2 regions of the Streptomyces sp. NEAU-W12 genome follow, and region 1 is predicted to be linked to the other one. Evidence: riboswitches for the same ligand, from Rfam matches in the RefSeq annotation. Region 1 holds a riboswitch; the other holds the start of a gene.
What was found. A riboswitch is a leader RNA that binds a small molecule or an ion and turns the genes downstream of it on or off. The one in region 1 is predicted to bind cobalamin.
Positions count from the first base shown of each region.

Region 1 (6,600 bases):
GCGCAGCACGCGTACGTTGTCGTCGGGATCCTCGAAGTACCCGAACGACGTGAACATGTTGAGGACGACGTCGAAGCCGTCCGGCGCCTCGTACCGGCGCGCGTCGGCCCGTACGTAGGCGACCCGGGCGCCGGCGTCGGCCGACCGCTTGCGCGCCCGGTCCAGCATGGCCGGGCTGAGGTCCACTCCGGTCACCTCATGACCGCGGCGGGCGAGCGGCACGGTGAACACCCCCGGACCGCAGCACAGGTCCAGCACCCGCGATCCGGGCGGGAAGGACAGCAGGGGAGAGGTGTCCAGCAGCTCCTCGGCCTGCCGGTGGCGCTGCTCGGAGAAGAGGAAGTCGTGGAACTCGGTCCAGAAGTCATCGTCCTGGAACCCACCCGTCCGTGTCATGCCGCGTCAGCGCTCCTTCGTCGTTTCCGTGGGAGAGGTGCCGCTGTGGCCTGCGGTGGCGCAGCGGCAGGAGCAAAAGGGGAAGCAGGAGGCACTGAGCGGCGGCCAGGAGCCAGAACGAGCCGGTGTCCCCGGCCCGTTCGCCGAGACCGTACAGTTGCCCGCCCAGCAGACCGCTCGCGCAGGCGCCCAGGCCCGCGGCCAGCCGCTGCTGACCGAAGACCACGGCGTCGGAGCGGGCACTTCGGCGCAGTGCCTCCAGGTCGTTCTTCAGGAACAGCACGATGTCGCCCAGGGTGATCAGCGCACCGCCCGCAAGCAGTGCCGCACGGGTGCCGATCGCCAGGAGGGCCAGCCCGGCCGCCAGCCCCGTGAAACCGACGGCCAGGGCGAGGACGTACGGCGTGCGCCGGATCAGGCCGGAGGCGAGGGGCTGCACGACGACGACCAGCGTGAAGCAGAGCAGAAGCACCAGGCTGTAGAACTCGCTCGAGGCCCGCTCGACGGCGTACACCGCCAGGAAGTGCTGGAAGTGGAAGTAGAGGTAGAACGCCAGCGCGTTGGCGGCGAAAGGCACGACGGCCACACCGGCCAGGAGACCGCTGCGGCCGGTGTCCGGGGTGGAGGTCCCTTTCCCGTCCGCGTCGGGCAGCCGGGCGTGGCCCGCCGTGACCGCGAGGAACAGGGCCGTGACGGCCGCGAACAGCCAGCCGGGCGAGGACAGTACGAACGGCCCGGCGACCAGAGGGCCCACGGCCATGCCCGCGTTGAGCGCCGCGTTGCCCGCCGACAGGAACGCCGGACGACGTTCGTCGTCCACGCCGTGCACCAGGTACGCCTTGTTGGCCGGCAGGTAGAGCGCGGCGCCGCAGCACGTCAGGATCAGCGCGCCGACAGCCAGCGGCGGCCAGCGCAACGCCATCAGCAGGCCGACGAAACCGGCCGTGCGGACCAGGAGCGCCCACAGCATCGTGCGGCGCAGCCCGATCCGGTCCGCCAGCGCCCCGCCCACGATGCCGCCGGAGAACTGCACGAGGGAGGCCACGGCGAGGACGGCGCCGACCGCGCCGAGATTCATACCGAGCCGTTCATGCAGGAAGACCGACATGAACGGCAGGACCATGAAGCTGCCGAGCGGAATCAGGAAGGAGCTGAGCAGCAGGAAGCGCGGCGGGCCGTCGAGCGGGAACAGCCCGGTCCGCGGGCCCGCCTCCCGCGCGGTGCGGTCAGCCACCGGAGACCTTCCGTCCGGCGCGGTCGGGGAACGGGTGGGTGAGCACGCGCAGGGCGTTGGCCGCGGCCACCGCCCGGTGTGTGGCGAGCTCGGCCGTCTCGGCCTCGGCGTAGACGATGCCCGCGTACCCGCGGCTGTCGCCCAGGTGCTCGACGGGGTCGCCGATCCGCTTGACCGGGTACCAGGCCGGCGCTCCCGGCATGTCCGCCAGGCGGTCGAGCCCGGCGACCCCGGTGAAGACGCCGGGTGCGGCCGGGTACCCCAGGACGAAGGCCACGGCCGGACCACCGGGCGGCGCGGCGTCGATCAGGCGGGGCCGGCGGCCGAGAGCGGTCTCGACCATCGCCTCGTACACGTTGATGCCGAGCGCCCGGCACATGCCCTCGCCGACCAGCGCGCCGCCGATCCGGGGATTGACCTCCACCACCTCCGGGCCGTCGGCGGTCAGCACGAACTCGACGTGTGCGAAGCGGTCGGTGTACCCCAGGGCGGCCAGCACCTCACCGAGCCACTCCTCCAGCGACGCCCGCAGGTCCTCCGGGAGGGCCACGGGGAAGGCGGTGATCTCCTCACGGAAGTGCGGTTCCGGTGACATGAGTCTGCTGGCGACGCCGAGCAGGCGGGTGCGGCCCGCCCAGGTGAGGGTTTCGGCGCTGTACACCGGGCCGCTGAAGTAGGGCTCGGCGAACAGCCGGCCCTTCAGGTGCCGCCCGGCCGCCTCGCCCAGGGCGGCGTCCAGTTCCCCCACGGTCCGGATCAGCCAGACGTTCTGGCTTCCGGTGCCCGCGGTGTCCTTGAGGACCGCGGGCAGTCCGGCCTCCCTGAGCAGCAGTTCCCGTGTGCCGGCCGCGGAGCCGGTGATCTCGACGGCTCGTCCGCGCGTGAGCCCGGCCTCGTGCAACCGGTCGCGTACGGCAGCCTTGTCCCGGGTCAGCCGCAGGACGGCGGGATCGAGGCCGGGCAGGCCGAAGCGGGCGGTGAGGTCGGCTCCGGCCAGGGTCCAGGTGTCGGTGGAACTGATCAGGCCGCGCAGGTCGCGGGTCCGGTGCAGCAGGCCGGCCACCCGCTCCACGTCGAAGGTGTCGGTCTCGAGGACGTCGAGGGAGTCGGCGGGCAGCCGGTCCAGTTCGTACGCGTACCAGGAGGGGTCCCGGGTCAGCAGCAGCAGGCGCTCGCCGAGCGTGTCGGCGGCGCGCACCAGGTGTCCGAGCCCGAAGGTCAGTGACTCCAGGCAGACCACGGTCATACGGCCCGCTCCTTCCCGTGCGCCGGGCAGGCGGTGCGCTGCCACGTCATCCTCGACCAGGGCATGGTCATCTCCTCCGGGGCGCGGACCTCGGCCGGTTTCAGCGCGGCGGGGTCCTGGGCCTCCGTGTGCCGGGCGAAGACGCGCTCGACGTAACGGTGTCCGGTGTCGGCGCCGACGACCAGGTGCAGCCGGTCGGGACGGCGGCGGGCCTCGTGCGTCGCGGCCAGGTAACCGGCGCCTGTGGAGAGCCCGGCGAAGACCGCGTGCTCGCGCAGCAGGGCGACCGCGCCGGACATCGCGTGGGTGAAGTCCATCCAGTGCACGGCGTCGTAGAGGTGGTGGCGGACGTTGTCGAAGACGATGGACGACCCGATGCCGGCGATGATGGCTTCGGGGTCGTGGTGGTCCTGGCTGCCGAAGGTGACGCTGCCGAAGGGCTGGACGCCCACCAGCCGGACAGAGGGGTCCGTGACCCGCAGACGTTCCACGATGCCGCCCGTCGACGCTCCCGACCCCACCCCGCCGACCACGGTCAGCGCGGTGCCCGGAAACGCCGCCGCGATCCGGTCGGCGACCTCGTGGTAGCCGAGGTAGTGGACGTCGTCGTGGTACTGGCGCATCCAGTGGAGGTCGGGGCGCCCGGCGAGCATCTCGCGCACCCGGCGCACCCGGAACTCCTGGTCGAGTCCGAGATCCCGTGAGGGCCGGACCTGTTCGACGGTGGCGCCGAGAATCTCCAGCTGGGCGAGCGTGGTGGCGTCGACGGTGGTGGACGCGACGATGTGACACCGCATGCCGTACCGGTGGCAGGCCAGTGCCAGCGCGTAGGCGTAGATGCCGCTGGAACTGTCGATCAGGGTCTGCCCCGGTCGGACCGTGCCCTGCTCGAGCAGGTGACGCACGGCGGTGAGCGCCGAGTAGATCTTCATGGACTCGAACCGGAGCAGGACCACTCCGTCGGCGAGCCGTACCAGGTCCGGAATTTTCAGGGCGTCGGCGATGTGGGGGTGGATCACCCGTAGCCTCCTTGGGCGAATGAGCACTGGTGGCCGAGCGAGTGGAAGAACGCGGACAGTTCGGACTTGACGTCGGCGTCCAGGCGCCGGGTGAAGAGGTAGCCGATCAGACAGCCGGTGTGCGCGACGAAGACCCCGTCGGCGCCGAACCGCTCGCGGTGGGCGAGGAGGCTGCCGAAAGCCGCCTTGGGCAGCACATCCTGGGATAACGTGGCGCTGACGGTCGCCGCACGGGCGACGGCGGCCGGGTCGCCCGAGGAGAAGCCCTTGAGGAGGTCGGTCAGGCACCGCTCGTACTCCTCCCCGCGTCGCCGGTAGTGCTCAAGCAGTCGTCCGGTGACGGCATGGGTGTCCACGGTGCCGGGCTCGGTGACGAAGGCGGTGTGGAAGCCGACGTCCGTGCCCAGCCTCCTCACCACCCGGTGCCGGCCGCTGAGGTGCAGCGCGAACTCGTCCAGGAAGACGCTGTCGGTGCGTTCGATCGCCGCCAGGATCCCGAGCACCACGTCCCCGTCACAGGGCAGAGAGAAAACGTGGAAGAGGCAGCGCAGGGTGGCCACGATGTCCGCGGTCGAACTGGCCATTCCCACGCCCACCCGCAGGTCGGAGTACGCGCTCCACTCGCCCGGCGGCAGGGTGAGGCCGTAGTGCTCCAGGAAGAGCCGGGCCGCGGCCACCGCCTTCTCGCCGAGCGGTGGTGGCTGCGGCGGACCGGCCGCAGCCCCCGGGGTGAAGTACACCCAGGAGTGGAGGTTCACGGGAAAGGACACCACCGCGATGTCCGGATCGGCACCTGCCCGCAGCGGTCCCTGGTACAGCTCGCCCAGGGTGCCGTGGCAGACACCGGACAGGGTGCCGCGGCCCGGCGGCCCCTGTTCCCCCCGGTCGCGCACGGCCGGGGCCGGCCCGGCCCGTCGCGGTCCGCCGGGCGGCGAGGCGTTCGTGAACCGGCACAGCCGGTGGGCGCTCGCTGGGTCACGCACGCGTTCTCCTCCGTCCCGAGCCCTGCACACCGGAAGGGAAGGAGGCGCGGTCACACGCAAGCCGTGCGACGTCCGCACCGCCGACCCAGTCCACGAGGTCACCGTGCACAGCCCGCGCATGACGCACGGGCGCAGCGGCAGGTTTTCGGACTCGTGGGCGCGCCCGCCGGACATCCGCGGACACCTACCGGCCGTCACTTCCCCGGCCCTGGCACGGGCCCAGTGTCGTTTGACGGCGTTCGTTCCCACTCACCGCTGCGGGACAGTCCCGGATTCCCACCGGGTTCCCTCTTGCGTCGCGCCACCGGACGTCCGGGCGGACGGGCGGCGCGAACCGGCTGCGCGGATCAGCGTAGAGGCACCCGCGCCCCGGCGACAGTGGGGGAACGGCGGTTGTCCTGAATGCGAGTGGTGCGGCAGCCGGGGCGGGGGAGCCGGGCGGTTGCGCGCGCGGGCTGTGCGGCGGTGGCGGATCCGCGGTGCCCACCGGGCCCGGTGAGGAGCCGGGGACGGCGGCCCGCAGCGGACCGGTGAGCTGCCGGCCTTCGCCGTCGCTCCGGGCTCTGGCCGGATCGGGTATCGGTGATGTGCCGTCCCCTCAGCCAGACTGGTTGCCCCACGACACACGCGCACCAACCCTGCGGTGCCAGTGCCCGGGAGGCCCCGATGCTGTCAGACGCGAATCCGGACGAAGACGGGACCGCCGCCCGGCCGGGACGAGAACGCCCGCCCGCCGACCGTGTCGCCCTGCGGGGTGATCTGCGCTCCGCGCTGCCCGACGCCACCGCGGCGGTGGTGGTCACGGCGGCCGTGTTCGTGTTCCTGTACGTGCGTGTGGGCTCGGGCGATTCCGACACGGTCGCGGTCATGCCGTTCATGGCCGACGCCGGTACCTACTGGATGTACCTGCTCAGCCAGGCGTTCGGGTGGTCGGGCCTGCTGTGGGCGTGGGGCACGGTGATGCTCGGACTGCTGCTGTCCGGACCGCGTCCCGCCCGGCTGCCGGTCTCCCGGCGGGTGCTGGAACGCTGGCACCGCACCACGAGCCTGACCACGATGGCCCTGATGCTCGCGCACGCGCTGATGTTCGCGGCGGAACTCGTCCGCTACGAGGCGGAGTCGGGCTGGGCCGAGCGGCTGTGGGCGGGCTTCGCGGACAGCTTCGTGCCGGGCTGGTACGACTCCGGGACCGGCAGGGTCGCCATCCCGCTCGGCCAGGGCGCCCTGTATCTGGCGATCCCCCTGGGCCTGTTGTTCTACGTCCGGCACCGCATCGGAGCGAACGCCTGGCGACGGCTGCACCGGTTCGTCGTCGTCGTGTACGTGCTGAGCGTGTGGCACACCCTGCTGTACGGGACCAACGTCTGGTACGGGGGGTGGCCGCGCACCGTGCTCTGGCTGCTGCAGCTGCCGGTCGCGGTACTCCTGCTGCTCCGGTTGCTGCGGCCGGCCCGCAGGGCCGAGCAACTGGGCACGCCCCGGGGACGCGGGGGGGTGGGCCGGCCGGCCTGGGCGGCGCGGGCGGGTGGACGGCTCGCAGCCGCAGCGGCCGTCGTCGGACTCCTTGTCGTCGTGGTGTCCGGCCGCGACGGAGGACGGGACCGTCCGGCCGAGCCGCCCGCGACGGCACCGCACGCCCAAGAGACGGAATGACGTTCCCGTCCGCGCACGACCCCGACGACCCGACGCGCACCGCGCGTTTGGCCCGGCCCGATTCCGTGA
Region 1 covers NZ_JAPJDM010000004.1:63,992-70,591, forward strand. The annotation lists gene ORI94_RS06495 (class I SAM-dependent methyltransferase) at 1-396, opposite strand, end outside; gene ORI94_RS06500 (MFS transporter) at 365-1,630, opposite strand; gene ORI94_RS06505 (ATP-grasp domain-containing protein) at 1,623-2,876, opposite strand; gene ORI94_RS06510 (cysteine synthase family protein) at 2,873-3,895, opposite strand; gene ORI94_RS06515 (hypothetical protein) at 3,892-4,878, opposite strand; cobalamin riboswitch at 5,014-5,185, opposite strand; gene ORI94_RS06520 (ferric reductase-like transmembrane domain-containing protein) at 5,545-6,531, shown strand.

Region 2 (13,346 bases), on a different contig from region 1:
CCCGGCCCCCCGGGCCAGGGAGACCAACGCCTCCAGGTCACAGCCCTCGGCCACCTGCGCGGCCATCGCACCGACCGCGTCGACCGCCCCGGCCCGCCGCTCGGCCACCGGCACCAGCCCCAGATGCCGAGCCGGTGTCTCGACCCGGGCGGCCCGCCGCAGAACACCCAGCACGGGCACGCCGACGGAGTCGAGTGCCTCGCGCAGCAGCGCCTCGTGCCGGTCCGAGGCGACCTTGTTGAGGATCACGCCCCCGATCCGCACCTCCGGATCCCAGGACACGAAGCCGTGCACCAGCGCCGCCACCGACCGCGACTGCGACGACGCGTCCACGACCAGCACCACCGGCGCCCGCAGCAGCTTCGCCACCTGGGCCGTGGACGCCAGCTCCCCTTCGCCCGCGGCCCCGTCGTACAGCCCCATCACGCCCTCGACGACCGCGATGTCACACCCGCGCGCCCCGTGCAGGAACAACGGCCCGATCAGCTCGGGCCCGCACAGGTACGCGTCCAGGTTGCGTCCCACGCGCCCGGTGGCGAGCGCGTGATACCCGGGGTCGATGTAGTCCGGCCCGACCTTGTGCGGGGACACGGCGAGCCCCCGCGCGGTGAGCGCGGCCATCAACCCCGTGGCAACGGTGGTCTTGCCACTGCCCGAGGAGGGCGCGGCGACGACCAGCCGGGGCACCGACGCCCTCACCACTCGATGCCCCTCTGCCCCTTCTGTCCCGCGTCCATCGGATGCTTGACCTTGGACATGTCGGTCACCAGGTCGGCGAGGTCCACCAGCTTCTCCGGCGCGTTGCGCCCCGTGATCACGACATGCTGGGTCCCGGGCCGCCCGCGCAGCACCTCGACGACCTCGTCGGTGTCGATCCACCCCCAGTGCATCGGGTACGCGAACTCGTCGAGCACGTACAGCCGGTACGTCTCGGCGGCCAGGTCCCGCTTGACCTGCTCCCAGCCCTCCCGGGCCTTCTCCTCGTTGTCCATCTGGGCGTCCCGCTGCACCCAGGACCAGCCCTCGCCCATCTTGTGCCAGCTGACGCTGCCACCCTCGCCGGAGGCACCGAGCACCCGCAGCGCGTTCTCCTCGCCGACCTTCCACTTCGCCGACTTGACGAACTGGAACACCCCGATCGGCCAGCCCTGGTTCCAGGCCCGCAGCGCCAGCCCGAAGGCGGCCGTCGACTTGCCCTTCCCGATGCCCGTGTGCACGACGACCAGCGGACGATTACGTCGCTGACGGGTCGTCAGCCCGTCGTCCGGCACGACACTCGGCTGTCCCTTCGGCATTACGCGGCCCTCCTCGCCCCGGTGGCCCCCTGCACGTCCCTGACCAGCCCGGCGATCGAGTCCGCCCGCAGCTCGTCCAGCGTCACCGCCGAGCCGCCCAGCTCACCCGCGAGCTGCCCGGCGAGTCCCAGCCGCACCGGCCCCGACTCGCAGTCCACGACCACGCAGGCCGTCCCCTCGGCGGCGAGCAGCCGCGCCGCCCGCCCGGCGAGGGCGACCGGCTCCGGGCCACCGGTGGCCCGTCCGTCCGTCACCACGACCACCAGCGCCCGCCGCGCGGGGTCGCGCAGCCGCTCCACCCGCAGCACGTCGTGCGCCTTGAGCAGCCCGGCCGCCAGCGGCGTACGCCCGCCGGTCGGCAGCGACTCCAGCCGCACCGCCGCCGCGTCCACGGAGGAGGTCGGCGGCAGCACGACCTCGGCCGCCGACCCGCGGAAGGTCACCAGCCCCACCTTGTCCCGCCGCTGGTAGGCATCGAGCAGCAGCGACAGCACGGCACCCTTGACGGCGCTCATCCGCTGCCGCGCCGCCATCGAACCGGAGGCGTCCACGACGAACAGCACGAGATTGGACTCGCGCCCCTCACGCACCGCCTGCCTGAGATCGTCCCTCCGGACCACCAGCCCCGGACCGCCGCGCCCCCGCGCCCGCTGATGCGGCGCCGCCGCCTGCACGGTCGCCGCCAGGTGCAACCTGGTCAGCGCGCCCCGGGGCCGCCGGGCCCCGATGGTCCGCCCGTGCTCGGCCCGCGCCCGCGAGCGCCGCCCGGCGGCACCCTCACCGAGCCCGGGCACGCTCAGCACCTTCGTACGGAAGGGCTCGGCGGCCCGCGCCGGGGTCTGCTCGCCCGCCCCGCCACCGGAACCCGGCTGCGGCCCGCCGTCCTCCCCGGCCTCGGGCCGCGCGGAGGTGTCACCGTCGCTCCGCGGGCCGTCGTCGGGCTCCGGCTGCCCGCCGGGGCCGCCGTCGGGCCCCGGGTCGGGATCGTCGTCGCCCCCGCCCTCGTCCCCGCCCTCACCAGGGCCGCCGAACTCCTCCAGCGTCTCGTCGAGCTTGTCCTCGTCCAGGCCGGGCGCGTCGAAGGGCGAACGACGCCTGCGGTGCGGCAGGGCCAGCAGTGCGGCCTGCCGCACGTCCTCGGCGAGCACATCGGTCCGCCCGGCCCAGGCCGCCAGCGCGGTCGCGGTCCGGGCCATCACGATGTCGGCCCGCATGCCGTCGACCTCGAACGCCGCACAGGTCGCCGCGATCTGCCGCAGCGCCCCGTCGCCGAGGCGCACCGACGGCAGCAGTTCCCGCGCCGCCACGATCCGGGCCCGTACGGCGGCCTCCTCGTCGGCCCAGCGGGCGGCGAAGCCGGCCGGGTCGTCGTCGTGGGCGAGCCGCCGCCGGACCACCTCCACCCGCTGGTCGGGCTCGCGCGAGGCGGAGACCTCCACGGTGAGCCCGAAACGGTCCAGCAACTGGGGCCGCAGCTCGCCCTCCTCGGGGTTCATGGTCCCGACGAGCAGGAAACGGGCCGCGTGCCGCACGGAGACCCCCTCGCGCTCGACGTACGAGGCGCCCATGGCAGCGGCGTCCAACAGGAGGTCCACGAGGTGGTCATGCAGGAGATTGACCTCGTCGACGTAAAGGATCCCGCGGTGCGCGTCGGCGAGCAGACCCGGCTCGAAGGCCTTCACGCCCTCCGAGAGCGCCCGCTCGATGTCGAGCGCCCCCACCAGCCGGTCCTCGGAGGCACCGACGGGCAGCTCGACCATCCGCGCCGGCCTCGACCCGAACGCCCCCTGCTCGTGCGGCCCGTCCGGGCACCCGGGGTCGGGGGAGCCGGGGGCGCAGGAGAAACGGCACCCGGAGACGACGTCCACCGCCGGCAACAGTGCTGAAAGGGCGCGCACGGCCGTGGACTTGGCGGTTCCTTTTTCGCCGCGGACCAGTACGCCACCGACCTGCGGCGACACGGCGTTGAGTAGCAGCGCGAGCCGTAGGTCGTTCTGGCCGACAACGGCGGTGAACGGGTAGGGCGTGCTCACGTCGAATTCACCCCTTCGAGTGGTCTATAGGTGTCGTGCCGATCAGTCGACCGGTGCGAGGTGGGGATGCAGGCACGCTCCCCGCCCCTGTGGCGATGGTCCGGTCCCGTCCGTCCAGTCCTGGACGGCGCCTGCCTGCTCCCCGCCCACGCGGGAATGGGGCGGGGGTCACTGCTCTCCCTCCAGGTCGCCCTCGAGTTCGAGGTAGGTCGCCCGGAGCCGGTCCAGGGTCTCCTGGTCCGGCTCCGCCCACAGCCCTCGGTCGGCTGCCTCCAGCAAGCGTTCGGTGATGCCCCTCAAAGCCCAGGGGTTGGACTTCCGCATGAAGTCCTGGTTCTCCGCCGAGAACACGTACTCCACCGCAAGTCGCTCGTACATCCAGTCGTCCACGACGCCCGCCGTGGCGTCATAGCCGAAGAGGTAGTCAACGGTGGCCGCCATCTCGAAGGCGCCCTTGTAGCCGTGCCGCCTCATGGCGCTCATCCAGCGGGGGTTGACCACGCGGGCACGGAAAACCCTGTGCGTTTCCTCCCCGAGGGTGCGCGTCTTCACCTGGTCCGGGGTCGCCGAGTCGCCGACGTACGCCTCCGGGCTCGCGCCCGTCAGGTGCCGCACCATCGCGACCATGCCGCCGTGGTACTGGAAGTAGTCGTCCGCGTCGACGAGATCGTGCTCGCGCGTGTCGACGTTCTTCGCCGCGACCGCGATCCGCTTGAACGCCGTCTCCATGTCGCCGCGCGCCGCCCGCCCGTCGAGCCCGCGCCCGTAGGCGTAACCGCCCCACACCGCGTACACCTCGGCGAGGTCCGCGTCGGAGCGCCAGTTGCGGGCGTCGATCAGCGGCAGCAGGCCGGCACCGTACGCGCCCGGCTTGGAGCCGAAGATGCGGGCGGTGGCCCGGCGCCGGTCGCCGTGCTCGGCGGTGTCCGCGTCGGCATGCGCCTTCACGAAATTCGACTCCGCGGCCTCGTCCAGCTCGGCCACCGCCCGTACCGCGTCGTCGATCAGCCCGACCACGTGCGGGAAGGCGTCCCGGAAGAACCCGGAGATGCGGACCGTGACGTCGATGCGCGGCCGGCCCAGCTCCTCGAGGGGGACCACCTCGAAGCCGGTCACCCGGCGCGACGCGTCGTCCCACACCGGACGGCAGCCCAGCAGCGCCAGGATCTCGGCGATGTCGTCGCCCTGGGTGCGCATCGCGGACGTGCCCCACACCGTCAGGCCGACCGACTTCGGGTACTCGCCGGTGTCCTGCAGATACCGCTGGACCAGCGAGTCCGCCAGCGACTGGCCGACCTCCCAGCTCAGCCGGGACGGGATCGCCTTGGGGTCGACGGAGTAGAAGTTCCGGCCGGTCGGCAGGACGTTGACCAGCCCGCGCGTCGGTGAACCCGACGGGCCCGCCGGGACGTAACCGCCGTCCAGCGCGCGCAGGATGTGCCCGATCTCGTCGGTCGTCCGGGCGAGCCGCGGCACGACCTCGGTGCAGGCGAACTCCACCACGGCCACCGCGGCCGGGAGGTCGGCGCCCAGCACCTCGCGCACCAGCGGCCCGCCCTCCTCGACCGCCCAGCCGCGCTCCTCCATGCCCTCCGCGATCCGCCGGCACAGCCGCTCCAGCAGGTCGACCGCGTCGGCGGCCGAGCGGGCCGGGCCGTCCACCCGTTCCGTCAGCTCCACCGGTACCTTCACCGGGGCGCCGGGCTCGGCCAGCAACTCCTTCTCCACCAGCCCGAAGTGCTCGGCGAGCGAGGCCCGCAGGCCCGGCAGCGCGTTCGCCTGCCCGCCCCACACCTGGGAGGCGCGCAGCACGGCGAGCACCAGGTTGACGCGCGGCTCGCCGACCGGACCGCCGCCGAGGACGTGCAGTCCGTCGCGGATCTGCACGTCCTTGATCTCGCACAGATAGCCGTCGATGTGCATGACGAACGAGTCGAAGTCGTCGTCGTCCGGCTGGTCGTCCACATGCAGGTCGTGGTGGAGCTCGGCGGCCTTGACCAGGGTCCAGATCTGCGCCCGTACCGCCGGAGCCTTCTCCGGGTCCAGGTCGGAGACCAGCGCGTACTCGTCGAGGAGCTGCTCCAGTTTCGCCAGGTCGCCGTAGGTGTCGGCACGCGCCATCGGCGGGACGAGGTGATCGACCACCGTCGCGTGCCCGCGCCGCTTGGCCTGGGTGCCCTCACCGGGGTCGTTGACGATGAAGGGGTAGATCAGCGGGAGGTCGCCGAGGACGGCGTCCGGAGCGCAGCCCGCGCTCAGCCCGAGGCCCTTGCCGGGCAGCCACTCCATCGTGCCGTGCTTGCCCATGTGCACGATCGCGTCGGCGCCGAAACTGTTCTCCAGCCAGCGGTAGGCGGCCAGGTAGTGGTGCGACGGAGGCATGTCGGGGTCGTGGTAGATCGCGATGGGGTTCTCGCCGAAGCCGCGCGGCGGCTGGATCATCACCACGACGTTCCCGAACCGGAGCGAGGCCAGCACGATGTCGTCGCCGTCGACGTACAGCGAGCCCGGCGGCTCCCCCCACGCCTCGGTCATCGCCTCCCGCAGCGCAGGGTCCAGCGTCCGGAACCACGCCCGGTAGTCCGCCAGCGGCACCCGTGCGGGCGCGGCCGCCAGCTGGTCCTCCGTCAGCCACTCGACGTCGTGGCCGCCCGCCGCGATGAGCCGGTGGATCAGCTCGTCGCCGCCGGCGGGGTAGTCGGTGAGCGCGTAGCCGGCGTCCCGCAGCGCGTCCAGCACCCGCACCGCAGAGGCGGGGGTGTCCAGGCCGACGGCGTTGCCGACGCGCGAGTGCTTGGTCGGGTACGCGGTGAAGACCAGCGCGAGCTTCTTCTCGGCGTTCGCCTTGTGCTTCAGCGCCGCGTGCCGCACGGCGATCCCGGCGACGCGCGCGGCCCGCTCGGGGTCGGCGACGTAGACCGGGACGTCTTCGGGACCCTGCTCCTTGAAGGAGAACGGGACCGTGACCAGGCGGCCGTCGAACTCCGGGATGGCGACCTGCATCGCCGCGTCCATGGGGGAGAGGGCGGCGTCCGACGCCTCCCAGGCGGCCCGCGACGAGGTCAGGCACAGCCCCTGCAGCACCGGCACGTCCAGGTCGGCGAGGGCACCGATGTCCCAGGCCTCCTCGTCGCCGCCCGCCGACGCCTGCGAGGCGTGCGTGCCGCCGGCCGCGAGCACCGTGGCGACCAGTGTGTCCGCCCGTCCGAGGATCTCGTACAGTCCGGCGTCGGCGCCGCGCAACGAACCGCAGTACACCGGCAGGGCGTTGGCGCCGCACGCCTCGATCGCGTCGCACAGGGTGTCCACGAAGGCGGTGTTGCCGCTCAGTTCATGGGCCCGGTAGAAGAGCACGCCGACGGTCGGGCGGCCCTCCCGTACGGCGCGGGCGCCGTGGACGCCGTACTCCGGCATCTTCCGGGGCTGTTCGAACCCCTCGCCGGTGAGCAGGACGGTGTCCGACAGGAACCGGGCCAGCTCGGTCAGGTTGTCCGGGCCGCCCTCCACGAGGTACTTCAGCGCCTCCGCCACGACACCCGCGGGCACCGACGACTCGGCCATCAGCTCCGCGTCCGGCACGGTCTCCCCGCCGAGCAGCACCGTCGGGATCCCGGACGCCCTGAGCGCCGCGAGCCCGTCCTCCCAGGCACGCCTGCCGCCCAGCAGCCGTACGACGGCGAGGTCCGCGCCGTCCAGCAGCGCGGGCAGCCCGGCCGTCACGTCCACGCGGGTCGGGTTGCCGATCCGGTAGGACGCGCCGGTGGCGGCGCGGGCCGCCAGCAGATCGGTGTCGGCGGTCGACAACAACAACACTGTGCTCATGCAGGCGCTCCCGGTGGAATGAAAGGCAGTCCTTGCGGCGCGCCGGACTCGATGAGCCGCCACAGCGCGTCCGTGTCCGCGTGCTGTTCGATCAGGTCGCCGAGCCGGTCGAGCTGCTCCTCGCGCAGCGCGGCGAACGAGGTGTCGGGGGCCGGCACGAAACGGCGCCCCGCGGCGGCGGCCACCTCGCGCAGGAAGGCCCGGCGGAAACCGTCCGACTCCAGCGAGCCGTGCCAGTGCGTGCCCCAGGCCGCTTCGACCCGGCAGCCGTCCAGGCCGTGCCCTCGCTCGTCGGAGAGGAACACCTCACCTCCCCGCACGTCGGCGACCCCGTGATGGATCTCGTAGCCCTCGACGGGCTCCCCGAGGGCCTGCCCGACGGGCCGTGCGAGCGTCTTCTCCCGCGCGAACCGGACCCGTACGGGCAGGATGCCGAGCCCGTCGACCCGGCCGGCGCGGCTCTCCACGTCGTCCTCGATGCGCTCGCCGAGGATCTGGAAGCCGCCGCAGATCCCGAGCACGGGCCGCCCCTCGGCCGCCCGCCGTCTCAGCGCGTCGGCGAGTCCGCGCTCCCGCAGCCACTGGAGCGCCCGTACGGTGCCGCGCGTGCCCGGCACCACCACGAGGTCGGCGTCGGCCAGTTCCTCGGGCCGGTCCACGAAGCGGACCACGACGCCCGGTTCGGCGGCCAGCGCGTCCACGTCCGTGAAGTTGGACATCAGCGGCACCGCGCACACGGCGACCCGCAGCACGTCCTCGCCGACCGGCGCGGTGACCGCGGACTCCCGCACGGCGCCCCGCAGGGACACGGCCAGCCCGTCCTCCTCGTCGATGCCGAGCCCGTGGCGGAAGGGCAGCACGCCGTAGGTGCGCCGCCCGGTCAGACCGTGCAGCATGTCCAGGCCCGGTTCGAGGAGTGACACATCGCCCCGGAACTTGTTCACCAGGAACCCGGCGACCAGTTCCTGGTCCTCGGGGGAGAGCAGCGCGACGGTGCCGAAGAAGGAGGCGAAGACGCCGCCGCGGTCGATGTCGCCGACGACGAGGACGGGGAGCCCGGCGTTCCTCGCGATCCCCATGTTGACGATGTCGGTGCGCCGCAGATTTATCTCGGCCGGGCTGCCGGCCCCTTCACAGATCACCGCGTCATACGTGCCCCGCAACTGCGCGAGACAGTCCAGCACCGTGCCCAGGAGCTGCTGCTGCCGCCCGCCGTGGTAGCCGCGCGCGCTCAGCTCGCCGACCGCCCGGCCCAGCAGGACGACCTGGCTGCTCCGTTCCCCGCCGGGCTTGAGCAGCACCGGGTTCATCAGCGCGTGCGGCTCCACCCGGCAGGCCTGGGCCTGCATGGCCTGCGCCCGGCCGATCTCGGCGCCCTCCCGCGTCACGAACGAGTTCAGCGACATGTTCTGCGCCTTGAACGGCGCGACCTTGACGCCCTGCCGTACGAGCCACCGGCAGATCCCGGCGGTCACCACGCTCTTGCCGGCGTCCGATGTCGTACCGGCGACCAGCAGGCCCCCACCGCTCATGACGTACGTCCCTTCCCACGGTTCCCACGGCGTGCCGTCCGCATCACCGACCGTGTCACCGCTCGCACCGCGGGCCGTGCGACGGCGCCGGCACCGAGCGCCAGCCAGCCGATGCGGCGCGAGAGCCGCACCGCGCGGTCGATGTCCGCCACGGTCACGGCACGGCCGCCGCCGTTGAGGACGGGCCGGTGCTCGACCCGCCCGGCGTAGGACAGCGTCCCGCCGAGCCGCACGCCGAGCGCGCCCGCGAAGGACGCCTCCACGGGCCCTGCGTTGGGACTCGGATGACCGGCGGCATCCGCGCGCCAGGCCCGCACCGCTCCCCGGGGGTCCGGCCCGGCCGCCGAGGCGAGGACGGCGGTCAGTCGCGCTCCGGGCCACCCGGCGACGTCGTCGAGGCGCGCGGAGGCCCAGCCGTACCGCAGGTGGCGGGGGGACCTGTGGCCGACCATGGCGTCCAGGGTGTTGACGGCCCGGAACCCGAGCAGCCCCGGCACACCGGCGACGGCCCCCCACACCAGGGCGCCCACCACGGCGTCGGAGGTGTTCTCGGCGACGGACTCCACGACCGCGCGGGCGATCCCGTCGGCGTCCAGCGCCTGCGGGTCCCGCCCGCACAGGTGCGGCAGCCGTGCCCGCGCCGCCGCGAGGTCCCCGGACTCCAGGGCGCGCCCGACGGCGCGGGCCTCTTGGGCCAGCGACGTCCCTCCGACGACGGCCCAGGTGGCCGCGCCGGTCAGGGCCACCGAGGCGGCGGGGGAGGACCGTACGCAGCGTGCGGCCAGGCTCCCCAGAGCGACGGCCCCGCCGACGCAGACGGCGGTGTGCAGCGCGCCCCGGCCCCGGTCGTCCCGCCACAGCATGTGTTCCACGGCAGCCGCGGCCCGTCCGAAAGCGGCGACCGGATGCCCGCGGCGGGGATCGCCGAGGAGGAGGTCGCCGAGGAGGCCGGCAGCGGCGCCGTACGCGAACGCGCGATCGCCACCCATGGGTTCAACCGGGGAGGGATCCGGTGCGGGCGGTGGCCCCGAGCGGGGGCGGGGTGTCGCTGGTCGACCTCGACAGGCAGCCGGGCATGGCGATATGTCCTCACTCAGGGTGTCCGCGCCCTGGTTCGACGAGACCGGCGGCGAGAGTTCCTGGCTCCCGGGGTGGTTCACCCCGGTGACAGTGGCGGGACCGCGCCGGAATCGCACCGGCTTCCTCTCCTGCCGCCCGTATTGGCTCCGGCAGTCCACCATGGTCCGGAAGAACCGTCAACTTGCCGTTGACCTGCGGGGCTGAAGTGTGCCGAGGCCCACAGAGGGCTTCCGGGGGGTGAACCCCGAAGGCGGCACGGGCACGACGAACGGGCGGTGCGGAGGCGACGCGCCCCGCACCGCCCGTCGGACGGGCCGTCAGGCCATGATCAGGTAGATCCCGTACGCCACCGCCGCCGCGCACGCCGCGAAGCAGGCGTAGGCGCCGGTGACCGCGAGGACCGCGGACCCGCCCCGGGCCGCGGCCCGTTCACGGCGGGACAGGCCGGTGATGCCCAGGGTGAACAGGGCCACCAGGGCCACGGTGACCACGAGGCTGACGCCGAAGACGGAACCGAGGGCGGCCCAGTCGATCTTCATGGTGCTCTTCTTCCTTCGCGTCCTGCTGGGGGGTCAGACCGTGGTCCTGGCCGGAGGGGCCGTCGGGTCGGCGGGGGCCGGGACGGTGGCCGAGAGCTCGTCGCTCACGTGGCCCGCCGGCGGGGTGGCCACCGCGGCCATGGCCGCGGTCACGACGCCGCCCTGCTCCTCGTCCGTCTCGTCGGTGCCGTTCACGTTGGTGTGGTCGACGACCTCGCGCCGGGAGATCTTCCAGATCGCCGCGCTGGATCCGACCAGGAAGACGGCGACGAGGGCGGTGCCCCAGCCGCCGAAGCCGCAGACCCACTCGGCGATCGCCGCGACCAGGGCCGCCGCCGGCAGCGTCAGACCCCAGGCGACGAACATCCGGGTGGCCGTCGACCAGCGGACCACACCGCCCTTGCGGCCCAGGCCCGCACCCATCACCGAACCGGAGACCGAGTGCGTGGTGGACAGGGAGAAACCGAGGTGGGAGGAGGCCAGGATGACCGTCGCGGCGCTCGTCTGGGCGGCGAAGCCCTGCTGCGGCTGGAGGTCGGTCAGGCCCTTGCCCATGGTGCGGATGATGCGCCAGCCGCCGAGGTAGGTGCCGAGCGCGATGGCGATGCCCGCGGAGAGGATGACCCACATCGGCGGGTCGGAGTCCGGGGCGAGGGTGCCGCCGGCGACCAGGGCCAGGGTGATGATGCCCATGGTCTTCTGGGCGTCGTTGGTGCCGTGGGCCAGGGAGACCAGGCCGGCCGAGGCGATCTGTCCGGCCCGGTACCCCTTCTCGGAGGCCTTGCTGTCGGCCGACCGGCGGCCCATGCGGTAGGTCAGCCGGGTCGCGAACATCGCGGCCAGGCCGGCGACCAGCGGCGCGGCGATCGCGGGGATCAGCACCTTGGTGACCAGGACGTCGCCGTGCACCGCGCCGAAGCCCGCCGAGGCGACGGTGGCGCCGATCAGGCCGCCCATCAGGGCGTGCGAGGAACTGGACGGCAGACCGACCAGCCAGGTCAGGAGGTTCCAGAGGATCGCGCCGACCAGTGCGGCGAAGATGACCTCGGGACGGATGCCGGCCTCGTCGACGAGGCCCTTGGAGATCGTGTTGGCGACCTCCACGGAGAGGAAGGCGCCCACCAGGTTGAGGACGGCGGACATGGCCACCGCCACCTTGGGCTTGAGAGCACCGGTCGAAATGGTCGTCGCCATCGCGTTCGCGGTGTCGTGGAAACCGTTCGTGAAATCGAACGCGAGTGCGGTTACCACCACAATCGCGAGGATCAGCGAGAAGCTTTCCATTTACCCAGGCAATCGTTCGAAGTCATTGGCGCGTTGAACGTAGGCAACCTGGATGAACGGAAGATGAACTGGGATGGGCATTGGGGTGACTGTGATGAATCCGACGGCTCCATGGCCGGCCGGAGACGGGTGCGGACGGGCAGTCGGGGGCGGAAGGCACGCCGTTGAAGAGATTCCGGTCACCCGGCAGGATCACGGCATGGCTGAGCGACAGGTCGACCGGCGGGGCGCGAGGAAGCGGCGGGGGCGGCAGGCGAGCGACGAGGAGGCCCGCGCCTGGACCGTCCTCGTCGGGACGGCCCGCAGGACCGTCGCGGACGGGCTCGTCGTCGGGACCTCCGGCAACGTCTCCCTGCGGGTGGGGGAGACCGTGCTGGTCACCCCCTCCGGCGTGCCCTACGACCGGCTGGCGCCGGACGACGTCACCGGCGTCGACCTCACCGGCCGGCAGGTCCTCGGCACCCTGGTCCCGACCAGCGAGCTGCCCATGCATCTCGCGGTGTACCGCACGACCGGCGCCCGCGCGGTGGTGCACACCCACGCCGTGCACGCGACGGCCGTCTCCACGCTCGTCGACGAACTCCCCCCGATCCACTACATGGCCGCCGCGCTCGGCGGCCCCGTACGGGTGGCCCCGTACGCGACCTACGGCACCGACGAACTGGCCGGGAACATGCTGCGCGCCCTCGAGGACCGCACCGGCTGCCTCCTCCAGAACCACGGCACCGTCACCCACGGCACGACCCTCGACCAGGCCTACGACCGCACCGCCCAGCTGGAGTGGATGTGCAGGCTCTGGCTGACCGCCTCGTCCGTCCCCGGCCGCTCCCCGAACCTCCTGTCGGCCGACCGGCTCGCAGAGGTCACGCACCGCCTGCAGAGCTACGGCCAGTACGGCTGACCGGCGGGCGGCGGTGGCGGCCGCCCGGAGCGGCCGGCCGCCACTGGCGTCTCCACCGGTGGGGCGTCCACCGGTGGGGCGTCCACCGGCCGGGTGGCTGGTTTCCGGGCCTGCCGGCCGGCGGAAGCCCCCCGGACCGGCCGCGGGCTCACGGGTCCACGGGCAGCGAGGCCGGACCGGCCGGTATCGGAGGGCGCCGGTGGTGTGGCCCGGAGCGGCCGGCCGCCGGCGGCGTCTCCCGCGGCGGGGCGTCCACCGGCGGGGCGACCGCGCGACCGCGACCGCGCCCTCGGCGGCTCGGCGCCCCGGCGTCCGGGCGCCCCGGTTGCCGCCCGGCCCGGTGCCTCGGCGTACCCGGCAGTCCGGTCCCGGGCAACCGCCGGGGTGGCCGGGCGGCCGGTCCGCCGGGACACTGAGTGGGTGCGTACTGTCAGAGCGACGGCCGCTGCCGTCACCGCCGTGATAGGGGCCTCCGCCGCCGCGGTGGCGGTCGGCAGGCTTGCCAGCGACGCAGCCCTCAAGGCGCCGCCGGGCAGACCCCTGCCCACCGAGCCCCGGCTCACCGTGCACGGCATCGCCGCCGGACAGGTCACCCTCACCCGCCACCTCGCCGCGCTGCGGCCCGGTCGCTACGGCCTCGCCGGTGACGGCGCACACGCGGTCGTCGGACCCGTCCTGGACGGCGTTCCGTCCTCCGCCGACACCGTCGTACGCCGGGTCGAACGCGTCGTACGGGGCACGCTCGAGCCCGGCGACCGGGTCCGGTTCACCCCGAACCTCTACGTCGGCGACCCGGGGGCCGCCCTGGGCCTGGACCACACCGACGTGGACGTCCCCGGCGAACTCGGCCCCCTCCCCGC
Region 2 covers NZ_JAPJDM010000002.1:374,806-388,151, forward strand. The annotation lists gene ORI94_RS03930 (cobyrinate a,c-diamide synthase) at 1-699, opposite strand, end outside; gene cobO (cob(I)yrinic acid a,c-diamide adenosyltransferase) at 696-1,295, opposite strand; gene ORI94_RS03940 (putative cobaltochelatase) at 1,295-3,328, opposite strand; gene cobN (cobaltochelatase subunit CobN) at 3,497-7,150, opposite strand; gene ORI94_RS03950 (cobyric acid synthase) at 7,147-8,682, opposite strand; gene ORI94_RS03955 (cobalamin biosynthesis protein) at 8,679-9,671, opposite strand; cobalamin riboswitch at 9,793-9,955, opposite strand; gene ORI94_RS03960 (hypothetical protein) at 10,080-10,301, opposite strand; gene ORI94_RS03965 (inorganic phosphate transporter) at 10,335-11,585, opposite strand; gene ORI94_RS03970 (class II aldolase/adducin family protein) at 11,785-12,486, shown strand; gene ORI94_RS03975 (alpha/beta hydrolase) at 12,907-13,346, shown strand, end outside.
Region 2: another riboswitch for cobalamin. It lies ahead of ORI94_RS03955 (cobalamin biosynthesis protein); the one in region 1 lies ahead of ORI94_RS06515 (hypothetical protein).